2 regions of the Bifidobacterium sp. 2450 genome follow, and region 2 is predicted to be linked to the other one. Evidence: riboswitches for the same ligand, from Rfam matches in the RefSeq annotation. Region 2 holds a riboswitch; the other holds the start of a gene.

Region 1 (7,150 bases), on a different contig from region 2:
GCTGACCAACACGCCGCCGGGAGCGATCACGCGATAGGCCTGTTCGAGCCTGTTCCACGGATCGAGCATGTCGAGCATGATACGGTCGAACCAATGTTCGGGCAGTTCGGCGGCCACGGAATCGAAGTCGCCGGTTTTGAGGTCCCACCATTGCGGCTGCTCGCCGTAGTACAGCGTGGCGTTGGCCTGGGCCACCTTGGCGAATTCGGGACGCAGCTCGATGGTGGTCAGGTGGCCATCCTGTCCTACGGCGTCCAACAGGTTGACGCTCATCGCCCCCGAGCCGGCGCCGGATTCCAGCACGCGCATGCCGGAGCGAATGTCGCCGAGCTGGATGACCTGGGCGATGTCTTTCGGATACATGATCTGCGCGCCGCGCGGCATGGAGAGCACGTAGTCGGCCAGACGTGGGCGCATCACCGCATACTCCCAGCCGCCGATGGCGCGCGAGGACTTCCACGGCTTGTTCCTGTCCTTTTCGGGGTAGACCTGATTGACCTGCGCCTCTCGTTTGGCGTGTACGGTGAGGATGACCGCGCCTTCGATCCTGCCGATCACATCATCGTGCAGAATCAAGCCATGCTCGGTTTGTGTGGAGCCGCCGGCAACCAGCTGATCGGTGATCTTCTTGCCCTTGCGGTCGGTGAACTGCACCTTCTCGCCTGCGGTCAGCGCCCCGCGCCTCGGCTCCATAACTTGCTCCTTGCGTGCTCGGTGGGTCAATCGCTACAAGTCTAATGCATGTAAGCTCGTTGGTGAGGTGATGACGATGCGAATGCAGATGACAAGCCAGATCGATGCCGGCGGCAATGACCCCATTTTCCTGATGTTCCACGGTTACGGCAACGACGAAAGCGAGATGGTGCGGATTCTCGACGCCGTATATGCGCCGACGCGAGCCGATGCGGCCCCGGCCGCAATTGCCGCCGCACCCAGCTATATCTCGTTCCGTGCCACCTACGCGCGGCCCTATATGGGCGGCAATTACTGGTATCCCGACGGCTGCGGCGTGGACGAGCGCCAACGCGAATGCGCGGCGGTCGGGGATGCGGTGACTTCACTGCTGGACGCCTCGGCACTCGCCCATCGCAGGAAGATATTGATCGGTTTCTCCCAAGGCGGTTATCTGTCGTATCGTCTGGTCAAGGCGCATCCGACGTTGTTCGATGCCGCGATCCTGCTCAGTCCTTCGTTCATGGGCGAGGAACAGGCGGCGCTTGACTCCCTTACCCGATTCTTCCTGGCGTACGGCGCGCAGGACCGCACGATTCCGCTGCCCGACCAGCAAACGGCCCATCAGGTCCTTGAACGGGCCGGGCATCTGACCTATCGCGAGTATTCCGGCATGGCCCATGCCATCTGTGATGAGGAAATCGCCGATATCCGGGATTTCCTACGTGCCATATGATGCCGGAATAGCTCCAATATGGAATATCTCCGTTCAAAGAGGTACCGGTCCAAGTAGAAGCGGCTCAACAATGGGGAATGGCGTTGGCCACGCCCATTCATCGCGCGATGGTTCTGCGATCAGCTCAATTCCCCTGCCGGCTGATGCCGCCCTTATGACCGGTGGCCTTGAATGGCGTGGCGTGTGCCGTCACCTTCAGTCCCGGCAGATTCGTACTGGTATTGGATCGACCGCAGTGCCCGGCAGCCGGCTGGGACTCGGAGCGTCGACCAGTACCCGTGATGTTGGTATGCCGTTTGCCGTCGTGTGCCCGTTTCCCACCAGCACCGTCAGCCCCGTCAATATCAATGCCCTTGGCGCGCAAAGCACGCGCCCACCGCTCATCCATCGTGCGCCTCACACGTCCCATTCGGGTTTCCACGTGTACTGCATGTCGTAGGCACTCGACCAGAACATGTATTCGTTCTGCACGCCGGTCACGAAGATGTCCACGAGTTCGTCCTTGCGTTCTGCGCTCAGGTGTTCGGTCAGCTGCTCGATATGTTCGATCAGCCATGCGGAGCTGCTCCAGAACTCCTCGGTTTTGTACATGTCCACCCAGCTCTTGTACGGGTTGGAATCAAGCGTGTCCGTGAATTCGGCGGCGAGACGCTGCCCATAGTCGGCGTACACCCATGCGCAGGGCAGCACGGCCACGAGAACATCGACTAAAGGATTGCCATATGCGATCGAAAGGATGTTCGACGTGTAGGCGCGGGCGAACGCGGACTGACGAACCGAGTTCATTTCCTGCTCGCTGATGCCGTAGCTTGCCATGTATTTGCGGTGCATCGCGGACTCCACATTGAAGATACCGTTCTGCACGTCGGCCATGAACCGCATGACTTCGGGATCCTGGGTTTTGGTGAGGGCCAGAGCGTGAACCTTGGCGTAGTCGTTTAGGTAACGGTAGTCCTGCAGCAGATAGAATGCGAAGCGCTCGCGATCGAGCGTCCCGTTGCCCAGCTCGCGCAGGAACGGCTGCCGGTATCCCTCCTCCCAGACCAAGTTGGCGGCCTCGCGCAGTCGTTGCGCGAACGGCGGCAGATGGTCCAAGGTAATCGGGCCGAATGCAGCGGCGTCAAAAGTCATCATTTGCTCCCTCCGATGGTGTTGACCAACAGGTTCCAAGGGTCAGGCCTTATGCCTTTCTCAACCCGCATGCCGGCGATTGATTCGGTCTCGGCGCGAATGGCACCGTACCGGCTCGGTTGGTATCGGCTTGGTTCATGGGTTCCCCTGCAATGCGCCTTATTATGGCAACACGAACAGACACGGGCTGATGGCCATCCTTGCGACTCCTCACATGGCGCTTATGGACTTAGGATGGAGTCATTCGTAATGTCCTTGCACCGGTTGCGGCAAGGACAGCACCGCAGGAGGACCGTCAATGAAGTATTTCACCACCGATACGCATTTCGGGCATCCGCTGGTCACCGTGTTACGAGGTTTTACGACATTCGACCCAACGCGCTCAAGCTATGAGGAAATACTGCGCGCGCATGGGCGCAAAGCCGCTGAGGATTGGGCCAAGGAGACGACGCTGGACTCGGGGCCGACGTTCCGTACGGCAGCCGATACGGATGCTCACGACAAAGCGATCGTGGACAATATCAATGCGATGGTCGGGCCGGACGATGAGTTGTGGATTCTGGGCGACATCGGTTTTCGCACGTCACTGACGCATTTGAAGAACTGTCTACGCGCGCTCAATTGCAAGCATTTGCATGGTGTGATCGGCAATCACGATGGTTGGTGGCTTGAAGATCGGCCCACACTCAACCTGTTCGAGAGCCTTGAGCCGAACGATACGGTCGAAATCGAAGGACTTGGCATAGTGAATCTGTCCCACTTCCCATATCGGGAGGATTTGTCGTACAGCTGGCCCGACGATGTGGCAAAGTTCAGCGGTAAGGCCCTGCCGTTTGACGGTCGCAAGCTGCTGTATGGTCACACGCATCAGCTTTCGCCCGATGGGGCCCGTCCGGAGGCTCTGAACGTCGGATTGGATGCATGGGGCTTGATGCCGGTGAGCGAGGCGCAGGTTATCGATTGGTTCCGTGAACATGACGATGGCAGCGCATCGGCTAGCCCGACAGGTCACAAGCACCGTCGCTTGATATGCCGTCGTTCTAAAGAATAAAGGGATAGCAGTCATGCCACTGCGAATTGTGCATCAGGACATCACCACCATGCAGGTGGATGCGATTGTTAACGCGGCGAACACGCGGTTGTTGATGGGCGGCGGCGTGTGCGGCGCGATTTTCCGTGCGGCGGGAGCTCGGGATATGCAGGAGGCCTGTGACCGACTTTCCCCTATTCTCACCGGTTGCGCCGTAGCGACACCAGGCTTCGCATTGTCCGCCCGATACGTGATTCACACCGCCGGCCCGATTTGGCAGGGCGGTGATGCCGGTGAGGAACAACTGCTGCGCGCCTGTTATCGCAATTCGATGGAGCTTGCTGTGTCGCTCGGCTGCGGAAGCATCGCATTCCCGCTGATTTCCGCCGGGATTTACGGCTATCCGCGGGATGCAGCGCTCGCGGTAGCTAGGGATGAGATACACGCGTTTCTCGCCACCAGCAATCGCAATCATTCAGGCGGACAGTCCGAGCAGGGCGTAGGAGACTCCGATTGTTCCGTGTTTCTGGCGTTGTATCGGTAGTCGCGCGATCATCAGCGATCGGCCTCGTATCATCTGTATGATGTCCTGTATTGCAACAGAACCAGGGGGATTCCATGCAAACCATCGACTCATCCAAAGCCGCCGAAAACGTCACTGGTTCGGACGGCGCCATCCATATTCCATCTAATCCCACGCTTGCCGGGCTGGCCTCGCTGACCCGCAACGTGGCGTACAAGACCGGGGCCGATGATCTGGTAATGGATATCATCGCCCCGCAATCCACCGGCGATGACGATGACCGCCGCTACCCCACCGTGGTATTCGTGCAAGGCAGCGCCTGGACCACGCCGCATCGCGACTACGAGATCCCGCAGCTCTCGGCTTTGGCCCGCGAAGGCTTTGTGGTGGCTACGGTGAATCATCGCGATGCCTCGAGCGATCCCCACGACATGTTCCCCGCATATCTCGAGGACGTCAAAGCAGCCATCCGCTATCTCAGGGCAAACGCACGTCAATGGCACGCGGACCCCGACCGTCTCGGCATCTGGGGCACGTCGTCCGGCGGCAACACGTCGCTGCTGGTGGGGTTGACCGCCGACGATCCGCGGTATGAGGACGGCACCAATGCCGATGAAAGCGATGCGGTGAAGTACGTGGTCAGCTGCTTCCCGCCCACCGACATGCTTGAAGCTGTCGACGCATTCGACGATGAGACCAATCCATTCCGGCTGTATTATTTCGGCCCGTTCGCGGCCGTGGTGGGCGCGACCCATGAGACCGGCATCAATGCCGAGGTCCGTCAGCGCGCGGCTGACATGAGCCCCTACCTGCAGGTGCGGGATGACCAACAGTATCCGCCGATGCTCCTGTTGCACGGTACCGCCGACACCGTGGTCCCCTACCATCAATCCGTCAAGATGCGCGACCGGCTGGTCAAGCACGGCGTGGACGCGCAGCTGGTGCTAGTCGACGGCGCCGAACATGAGTACGATTTCTGGAGCCAGCAGGTCTTCGACGTGATTTTCGATTTCATTCGTGAGCGGAGCTGAACGGTAAGGGCACACGGGCGAGTCCTTGATAAGTCGCCGAGTTCTCTTTTAGCCAATTTTGTTGGAGCCCCTATCTGCGCGAACATGCCATGACAGTTCTAGACTGTGTTCTAGGACTGTCAATCGGCAATGTGTATGAAAGCGTGATGTGATGGGTCAGACGGTGATTGATGGAGTTGAGGGACTTAATAGGGCCGGTGAACTCGGCGGATTCAGCGGTTCGCGGTCGGTGGCGTTGCCGCCTATACCATTCTGGCCGTGCTTACTTCGCGACTGTTGCAACGGCCGATTACCACGGAACTGTTGCTCATCGTCATGTGGATCACGCTGGAACTATGTGCGCTGACTATGTTGCACAGTTCCGGAGCTCTCGGGGCAACCGCCGCCATCGTTTTGGCCATCATCCTGCTGATTTTGCTTATCGCCGACATGGCCTGCTACCTCGACTACTACCATCTGCCACCCATGCCCGCCTTCATCGACGGCACCGCACCACTGATTGCCGTAACGGTGTTTTCTGAGATTGTCGTGGCGATGATTGTGTAGGTCCGGGGATTTTGTTTGCTATTTCGTGTTATTCAATTGTGTCCCGAATATATATGGGCACTGCCAAATTTATGATTCCAATCTTTTCCTGCGGATCGGCTTAAGATAATTGACTCTGAAGGATTTCCAATCACCAAAAAACTTGTTGTCCGTTTCAGTTTGTTCCCCATTCCGGAATTTCTCACAGGTCAATTCAAGGGTGCATAGAAAATCCGCAACTTGTTCAAGCCGGTAGTCGCGTGGAGAAGCGTCACGATAGACAATGGCATCTTTTGAGAGTGCATACTCAATCCCGCCTCGCAGGGCATCAGTAACTATCTGTTGGCCACCGTCGTAATACACCTTGACAGTGCCATAAGAATGGAAATCCGAAAGATGCGCCAAAAGTAGATTAACAATATCGCGTTTGAGTTGCGCTTCAAAACGTTGGCGGTTATCGTCAAAATCACTTTTACGATGCACAAACGTCCGATATGTAATCGGCAGCCGCCGAGTCATGATAACGAATAAACCCAGAAGCCTCTTACGCTCCGATAGGCTCATCCCTTCGTAAGCATCATGCCCGGTAAGCAGCGGTCCAGCATGGAAAGGGACATCAGGAAGTCCATAGTCAGCCAACGACTGGCGGTACTGCTCTAAGGCAAGACTAATGTCCTTAGACTGGTCATGAAAGACAAGAGTAATTAAATAATATTCTGATCGTTTACCCCACTCACCGCTCTCATCAGCGAAGATGCTCAATACAGACGGCATCGCACCCCCGTCCCCGTTGACAAAAATGCCGGGGGAGCCCCCCGGCGACTTGGAGCCTTTCTCGTTTCCGAGCAAAGCAATATATTTATAGCATTTTCAGCCCCTAGCCCGCAAGCCACAAACGGCTATTCCGCTGACAGCTGCTCATATTGTAGCCACGCCATCTACTGCAACATCATGTCACGTGCTTGTGCCAACGGAACAGACGCTCACGATGGTGGTTCAGCGTGAAACGATCCCACATCTGGTCCTCGGCCCACTCAACCATGCCATCATGTTCTTCATCTTCGGGATTGCCCAAGGTATCAAGGAACCGCTCGAACTCATACGCCCCGCCGACATCCTCCGGAGGCGCATCCCCCGCCCCATCCCAAAGCTGAGGATCCGCAACGTGCACGCTGCGGTAGGTACGCAGCAGCTTAATATCATGGATCCAATCGTCACCATAATCGTAGTAATAGCGAGCGGTACGCGCCTTGGGAAACACGTCGCCCAGCTCGGTTTCCGAAGCAATGCGAACTTCCGGCAACGGCTCCACCGGCATATATTGTTCATATTTCGCCTCATGGTATGAGGGCTCTTCTCCCCACAATTCTTCCACCTGCACCTGCTTCCCATCCGGGAATGTGGCGCAGAAGCAGAACAGATGCTCGCCGTACCACATAAAGCATTCCTGCAATACCGCATGCAAATCGAAGAACGTCAATGATGCCGGCACCAGAATCTCC
Region 2 (7,150 bases):
CCTTGATATCGTGTTCCTGACGATCCATCGCCTTCATGACGCGACCGTATTCGCCTTCGCCGATCAGGTAGATGCCGTTCATCGAAGTGCCGCGCCAGATGGCATCCTTGGTCTTCGGGTCGATCCACACCGGTTCCTGCGGGAAGTCAAAGCCGGCTTTCTGCATGTTGCTCAGCACGCCGATGGCGGCACCAGGCTTGCCATCAATCTGCTTGTAGCCGACTGCATCCGCGCGGCGGGTGAGCATCATGGTGGCCAGCAGAATGCCGAGCATGATGGCGGTGACCATGGTGAAGATCCAGGTCAGCCAGGTCCACTTGGCAATCAGACCGATGATGATCATCACGACTACAGGCAGCAGGAAAGCACCGGCCTCAAGCCACGGCAGGGCCTTGTCTTCCTTAGCCGTGTACTTGTAGATCCGGATGATCTGCTTGATTGTGCTCTGCTTCTTCGGCTTCGCGTCCTTTTCCGCCATCACTTCTTCCTTTGTTGGGACGAAACACACTGGACAACATCTTATCAGGTGCGCTGGTCCGAACTTGCTTGTGCTGGTTGGTCTCAGCGTGTGTGCAACGGCCGTCCGTCGGCCTTGAGCAGCGCCTCGCCGAGCGTTTCACTGAACGTGGGATGCGGGTGAACGAGGCGGGCTGCGTCGGCGAGCGGCACACGGTTGCCGACCAGCTGTTCGGCTTCGGCGATGATGTCGGAGGCCATCTGGGAGACCATGTGCACGCCGAGCACGCGCGGGGTGTCCGGGTTGGTCGCGTCGCAGCCGGAGACGAGGGTCAGTGAACCGGCCGTGCCGCTCATCAGCATGCGCGCGTTCGCCAGCATCGGATAGTTGGTCTCCTTGATTTCAATGAGATCCTCTCTCGCCTGCGCCTGTTCGACGGTGAGCCCGACCGACGCCGCTTCGGGGAAGGAGAACACGATTTGCGGCACGGTGGCTTCGTCCACCGGCTTGGGATTGAGTCCGGCGATGGTCTCCGCGATGACGATGCCTTGCTCAAAAGCACGATGCGCCAGCGCGTGACCGGCCGTCACATCGCCCACCGCCCATACGCCCGGTTTGTCGGTGCGGCCGTACGCATCCGTGGCGACATGTCCGTGGTCGTCAATCGTCACGCCCCATGCAGGGTCGGTGATCGGGTCACGCCCGATGGCGACAAGGGCGATTTCGCCCCAGACGCTTTGTTCGCCGTCCTGGCCTTCGCGCGTGTAGTGCACGGTGGCACCAAGGTTCGCGCCAGTGTCCACATGGGTGACGCTGGCGCGGGTGATGATGTTCACGCCATGACGTTTGAGCTCACGGGTCAGCGTGGTGCCGGCTCTCCGGTCCCAGGCTGAGAGCACGCGGTCCTTGCGAATCAGCAGGGTCACCTTCGAACCGGCGGCGTTCCACATCGAGGCGAATTCAAGGGCGATGGCCCCGGCGCCGATAATCACCGCCGAAGAGGGAAATTCGTTGACTTCCAGCGCCTGTGTGGAGTCGATGAGGGCGCCGGCGAACGGGTTGCCGGGCAATGGGCGTGGCTTGGCACCGGTGGCGATGACGATGTTCGTGGCCGTGAGGTCCATCGTAGGGCCGCTGGGCTCGGGGACATCGGCCTTGTGATAGGTGAGGATGTCGCTTTGGTCGGGGGAGGGGACGAGGTGGACGATATGGTCGGAAGTTGCTGGAGCGGTCTCATCCGCATGGAACGCGGCATTGGCTCGGAACACGGTGATGCCGCGATGGGCAAGCAGCCCGGCCAGTCCTCCCACCATCGTCTTGACCACACGCAGGCGATAGTCGCGCAGCGTGCCGAAGTCGATGCCATTCACCGAGGCGTTGACGCCGAGTTCGGCTGCACGGTGCACGGTGTCGATGGTGTGGGTGGCGGTGATGAGCGCCTTGGAGGGGATGCAGCCACGGTTGAGACATGTGCCGCCCACGGTGGTGTCACGCTCGACGAGTGCCACTTTCATGCCGAGTTCGGCCGCGCGCAGAGCTGTGGAATAGCCGCCGGGGCCAGCCCCGATGATGACCAGATCAAACTGTTCGCTCATGATTGCCTCCTTGATACATATAAGTATGGCTCCCATGCTAGGGAGCCATATGCGGCTATCGCCGCCACTTCGCCTAAAAACAGTCCACTGGACTGTTTTCTTTACGGCTCAGCCCCTCAACGAGGGGAGCCAGAGTATATATGGACAATCAGTCCGCCGGCCAGTGACCGCGCTTCGGGTAACGCGGCTTGGGAAGCCTCCAACGACGCATCTGAATCGAACGGCTCCAAGCGTAGGAGAAGGAGCGGGAGCCCTTGGACACGGACTGTTCGCCGTACTTGGCGATGAGCTTGGCCTTGAGCTTGCGCCACATCAGCCATACGTCGATGATCACGGCAATCAGGTAACCGTACATAAGCGCCATCATGATGATGGAAGCCCACTGGTTCTGCATCAAAGAAGTGACGAACATGGAGACGATTAGAATCGCGAAGGCCACCGGGATGAACCATTCGCCAAGGTTGAAACGGGCATCCACATAATCACGGATGTAGATACGCCAAGGCAAGCGTTCCGCCTTGGGCATGTGGTTGATATCGCCCTTCTGCATCGCCTCGTACTCGGCGTTCTCCTTCTCACGCAGACGGGCTTTGGCGGCCTTGGCGCTGGCCCTGCGGTCCACCGGAACCAGCGGACGGATACCGGCGGCCTGAGCCTGCTTCATCTTCGGGGTAGGACGGCCTTTTTTCTCAGAAGGATCGGATGCCTTCTTCGGGGCCTGCTCAACAGGAGCTTGGGCCTCTTCTTTTTTCTTAAACGGATTCCATGTCATGCTTTGAGGTTACGGTGACGTTCAGACACTTGTACACTGGCGCAGCCATTGCAATGACGCCGCTCACACACATATAAAGGAGGACCATCATGACAACGCTCGCCGCTGACGAGATTCGTTCGCGCGTCGAAACCGATTGGAATCGCATCGTCAAGGTGCTGGCCGAAAAGGTCGCGCTGCAGTCGATCTCCGCCAAGGGCATCACCGCCGAACATATGAGGCGCTCCGCTGAATTCGTGGCAGACGAACTGCGCCTCGTGGGTGTGGATACCAAGGTGGTCCAGGCTTCCAATGCCGACGGCACTCCGGGCGCATGGGAGGTCATCGGTTCGCATATCGTTTCTCCGGACGCCCCCACCGTGCTGCTCTACGCCCATCACGACGTGCAGCCTGTTCCGGACCCGACCGAGTGGAACACCGACCCGTTCGTGGCCACCGAAATCGACGGCCGCCTTTACGGCCGTGGCTCCGCCGATGACGGCGGCGGCATCGCCATCCACTCCGGTGCACTGAAGGCATTGGGCGACGACCTCAACGTCAATATCAAAGTGTTCATCGAAGGCGAAGAGGAGATGGGCTCGCCAAGCTTCATTCCCTTCATCGAGGCTCACCGCGACGAATTCGCCGCTGACGTGATTATCGTGGCCGATTCCGGCAACTGGTCGGCGGACATTCCTTCTTTGACCACCTCGCTGCGCGGCAACACCTGTGCGGACGTGACCGTGCAGGGCCTTGAGCATCCGGTGCACTCCGGCCAGTACGGCGGCCCGATTCTCGACTCCAATACGTTGGCCGCCATGCTCATCGCTTCCATGTATGACGAGAACGGCGATCTGGCCGTACCCGGCGTGGCCGCGGAAGAGCCGATCGGCGGTTTGCAGCACGACCTTGACGAAACCACCGTGCGCGAGGATTCTGGCGTGGTGGCCGGTTACGAGTTCGCCGGCACCGGTTCGCTGGCCTCACGCCTGTGGACCAAGCCGTCCGTGACCGTGATCGGTTTCGACGCCCACCCGGTCGAGGGATCCTTCAACGTGATCGCCCCGGAGACCCGCTTCCGTCTGTCGCTGCGCACCGCGCCCACCCAGCGCCCTGAAGAAGCGCAGGAAGCACTGGCTGCATTCCTCGAATCCCACGCGCCGTTCGGTGCCAAGGTCACTGTCGAGCGCGGCGAAAACGGCATGGGCTGGGCCATGGACCCGACCGCCGTGGCCACCAAAGACGCGCTGGAAGCCATGACCGAGGCCTTCGGCGTTGAGCCCATCAACAAGGGCGAAGGCGGCTCCATTCCGTTCATCCCCGAACTGCAGCGCATTTTCCCCAACGCTCAGGTGCTGGTCACCGGTCCTGAAGACCCGAAGGCCAACGCCCACAGCCCCAATGAGTCCATCTCCCTGCCCGGCCTCAAGAACAACGTGATCACCGAGGCTTTGCTGCTGGACAAGCTCGGCAAGTAGCCGAACCGTATCGGTAATGGTAGCGAGCCGCCGTCAGGTAGGTCACAGATGTGGCTATTGCCTTTGACGGCGGCTTGCTTTATAGTCGGGAGTTGACACGGGAGCTGCCGTTGGGCGGCTGAGAGGAGACTCATAGTCTCGACCGATGGAACGTGACCGGATAATGCCGGCGCACGGAAATGTCGCTCTTACCCACCCGTGCCTGAACCAACCCGCGCGTGGACACGAACATGTGCATTATGTGCGTACATATATCCGTGTATGTTCGGCCTGCGTGCGAGCAGAAGAAAGGCACATTCATGACTGAAGCTGTGGCCAAAGCCAATTGCAAGTGGCGCGTCGTCGATATCGTCGTCGCCGCAATCATCGCCGTCGCATCCGGCGTCATTTTCTGGGGCTGGGACATTGTCTGCTCCGCCCCGCTGGCCCTGTTCGAGGGCGTGACCCCCGGTTTCGAGGGTCTGCTCAACGGATTCTGGCTGTTCGCCGGCCCGCTCGCCGCAATCATTGTGCGCAAGCCCGGTGCCGCACTGTTTGCCGAAACCCTCGCCGCCTTCCTCGAGCTTACGCTGGGCAACCAGTGGGGCGTCGGCGGCTCGCTGACCGTCGGCATCATCCAGGGTCTGGGTGCCGAAATTGCCTTCGCCGTCTTCGCTTGGAAGAAGTGGAACATCGGCACCACCATCCTGTCCGGTGCGCTCGCCGGCGTGGGCTGCTGGGCCTACTACTGGGCCACCAACCCGGGCTGGAACGGCCTGCGCGTCACTTGGTATCTGGTGGGCTCCATCATCTCCGGCGTCGTGATCGCCGGCGTGGTGGTCTGGTACTTGTCTCGTGCGCTCGCCGCCACCGGTGCTCTGGAGCGCTTTGAATCCGGCCGCGGCAAGGCGCGCGTCTGATGCAGATTAATCCGGCTGCGGTAGAGGCCAGCGGCTGGGGATGGCGGCACGCCACGCGTAAGGACTTCGCGTTGCGTGCCGTCGATTTCACCATCCGGCCAGGTGAACGTGTGTTGCTGCTCGGTGCTTCGGGCGCGGGCAAAAGCACGATGATGGCCGGTCTCGCAGGCGTACTTGGCGGCGATGAGGAAGGCGAGCAGGAGGGCTCGCTCACCATCGCTGGCGTCGATGCGCGCGAGGCGCGAGGCCGCGTGGGACTGGTGCTTCAGGACCCGGACTCGCAGATCATTCTTGAACGACTAGGCGATGACGCGTCCTTCGGCTGCGAAAACCTCAACGTGCCGCGCGAGGAGATTTGGCAGCGAGTGCGCGAATCATTGGATATGGTGGGACTCGGCGGACTCGAACTGGATCGGTCCACCCGCCATCTGTCCGGCGGTCAGCGCCAACGTCTCGCGTTGGCCGGCGTGCTGGCTATGAAGCCCGGTCTGCTGTTGTTGGACGAACCGACCGCCAACCTCGACCCCGAAGGCGTGGTCGAAGTGCATGACGCGGTCAAAAAGGTCATCGAGGCCACCGGACAGACCATGGTTGTGGTCGAACACCATATCGATGTATGGCTCGATCTGGTCGATCGCGTGATTGTGCTCGGCCGACCCGATGCAAGTTCGCCCACGGGTGCGGTCATCGCCGACGGCAAGCCGGACGAGGTGTTCGCCGAGATGGGCGACGTGTTGGCCGCCGGTGGCGCGTGGGTGCCGGGCCGTGTGATTCCCGATTACTCACCGGAGCAGGAGCCTGCGCACGATGCGCCGGTGCTCAGCACCGAGAACTTAAGCTTTGGCCGTGGGATCGCTCTTGGCGTTGGTATCAATCTGGATTTTTATCCCGGCGAAGTAACGGCTCTGATGGGTCCGAACGGCGCGGGCAAATCGACCTTGGCCCTGACTTTGGCCGGGCTACTCAAGCCTATCGCCGGCAAGGTGCTCATCGCCGACAACCTCAAGCCCGCGCATGCCGGGCGTGAGCCGATCGACTGGAAAAGCAAGGAACTGCTGGGCCGTATCGGCATGGTGTTCCAGGAGCCCGAACACCAGTTCGCTGCCAATTTCGTGCGTGACGAAGTCGCCATCGGCCCCAAGTCGATGGGGCAGAGCCAAGACGAGGCTTATCAGACCGCCGACCGCATGCTTGAGCAGATGAATCTCACGCGCTTCGCCAAAGCCAACCCGTACACCTTGTCTGGCGGGGAGAAGCGGCGACTATCCGTGGCTTCCATGCTGGCCGCCGCACCCAAAGTGTTGGTGATGGACGAACCGACATTCGGACAGGATTTCAGTACGTGGAATGAAATGGTCAAGCTGATCGCCGCCATCCGTGATCAAGGCTCGTGCGTGATCATGGTGACGCACGATGAGGCGCTGGTGGATGCGCTGGACGCGCGACGCGTGATGTTCGAGGAGGCGAAGGCATGAGTGACGTGGTAACCGTCAGCCCACAGGAAACGCGCGTGGAGCCGGTCAAAGCCTCATCGCCCTCATGGTTCATCGCGCGCATCAACGCGGTCAGTCGCATCATCGGTGCGTTGCTGCTGTGCATTCCGATGTTCATCAGTCTGGATGTGGTATCCGCATCCACGGCGCTCGGCATCGAATTCGTGCTGCTGTGGATTGGTGGCGTGGCTCCGTGGACCGTATGCCGTAAGACCTGGCCGGTATGGATCGCCGCCGCCGGCAGTTTTATCTCCGTGTTCCTCTACGGCCGCACCTCGGGCGAGATCCTGTGGCAGGGTGGCTGGATTGTGATCAGCGAGGGATCCATCAATCTGGCCATCGCCACGGCTATCAGGGTGGCGGCCATTGCCGTACCCGGCGTGATTCTGGCCTTGGGCCTCGATCCCACTGATTTGGCGGACGGTCTGGTTGAGATTCTGCACTTCTCACCGCGATTCGTATACGGCGGATTGGCCG

What was found. Region 2 has a riboswitch for thiamine pyrophosphate ahead of ACEUKI_RS02085 (ECF transporter S component). Riboswitches for the same ligand answer to the same signal wherever they lie in the genome.
Region 1: linked by a shared signal. The riboswitch ahead of tenA (thiaminase II) and the one ahead of ACEUKI_RS02085 (ECF transporter S component) in region 2 are both predicted to bind thiamine pyrophosphate.

Annotation. Positions count from the first base shown of each region.
Region 1 covers NZ_JBHEEA010000006.1:180,610-187,759, forward strand. The annotation lists gene ACEUKI_RS05200 (tRNA (adenine-N1)-methyltransferase) at 1-693, opposite strand, end outside; gene ACEUKI_RS05205 (alpha/beta hydrolase) at 776-1,408, shown strand; gene ACEUKI_RS05210 (hypothetical protein) at 1,533-1,817, opposite strand; gene tenA (thiaminase II) at 1,805-2,539, opposite strand; TPP riboswitch at 2,530-2,698, opposite strand; partial or broken gene ACEUKI_RS05220 (phosphoesterase) at 2,838-3,583, shown strand; gene ACEUKI_RS05225 (macro domain-containing protein) at 3,604-4,113, shown strand; gene ACEUKI_RS05230 (alpha/beta hydrolase) at 4,188-5,123, shown strand; gene ACEUKI_RS05235 (hypothetical protein) at 5,382-5,669, shown strand; gene ACEUKI_RS05240 (DUF3800 domain-containing protein) at 5,739-6,422, opposite strand; gene ACEUKI_RS05245 (plasmid pRiA4b ORF-3 family protein) at 6,598-7,150, opposite strand, start outside.
Region 2 covers NZ_JBHEEA010000003.1:217,258-224,407, reverse strand. The annotation lists gene ACEUKI_RS02105 (DUF4191 domain-containing protein) at 1-478, opposite strand, end outside; gene ACEUKI_RS02100 (NAD(P)/FAD-dependent oxidoreductase) at 562-2,052, opposite strand; gene ACEUKI_RS02095 (DUF3043 domain-containing protein) at 2,201-2,824, opposite strand; gene ACEUKI_RS02090 (dipeptidase) at 2,914-4,281, shown strand; TPP riboswitch at 4,372-4,476, shown strand; gene ACEUKI_RS02085 (ECF transporter S component) at 4,581-5,180, shown strand; gene ACEUKI_RS02080 (ABC transporter ATP-binding protein) at 5,180-6,655, shown strand; gene ACEUKI_RS02075 (energy-coupling factor transporter transmembrane protein EcfT) at 6,652-7,150, shown strand, end outside.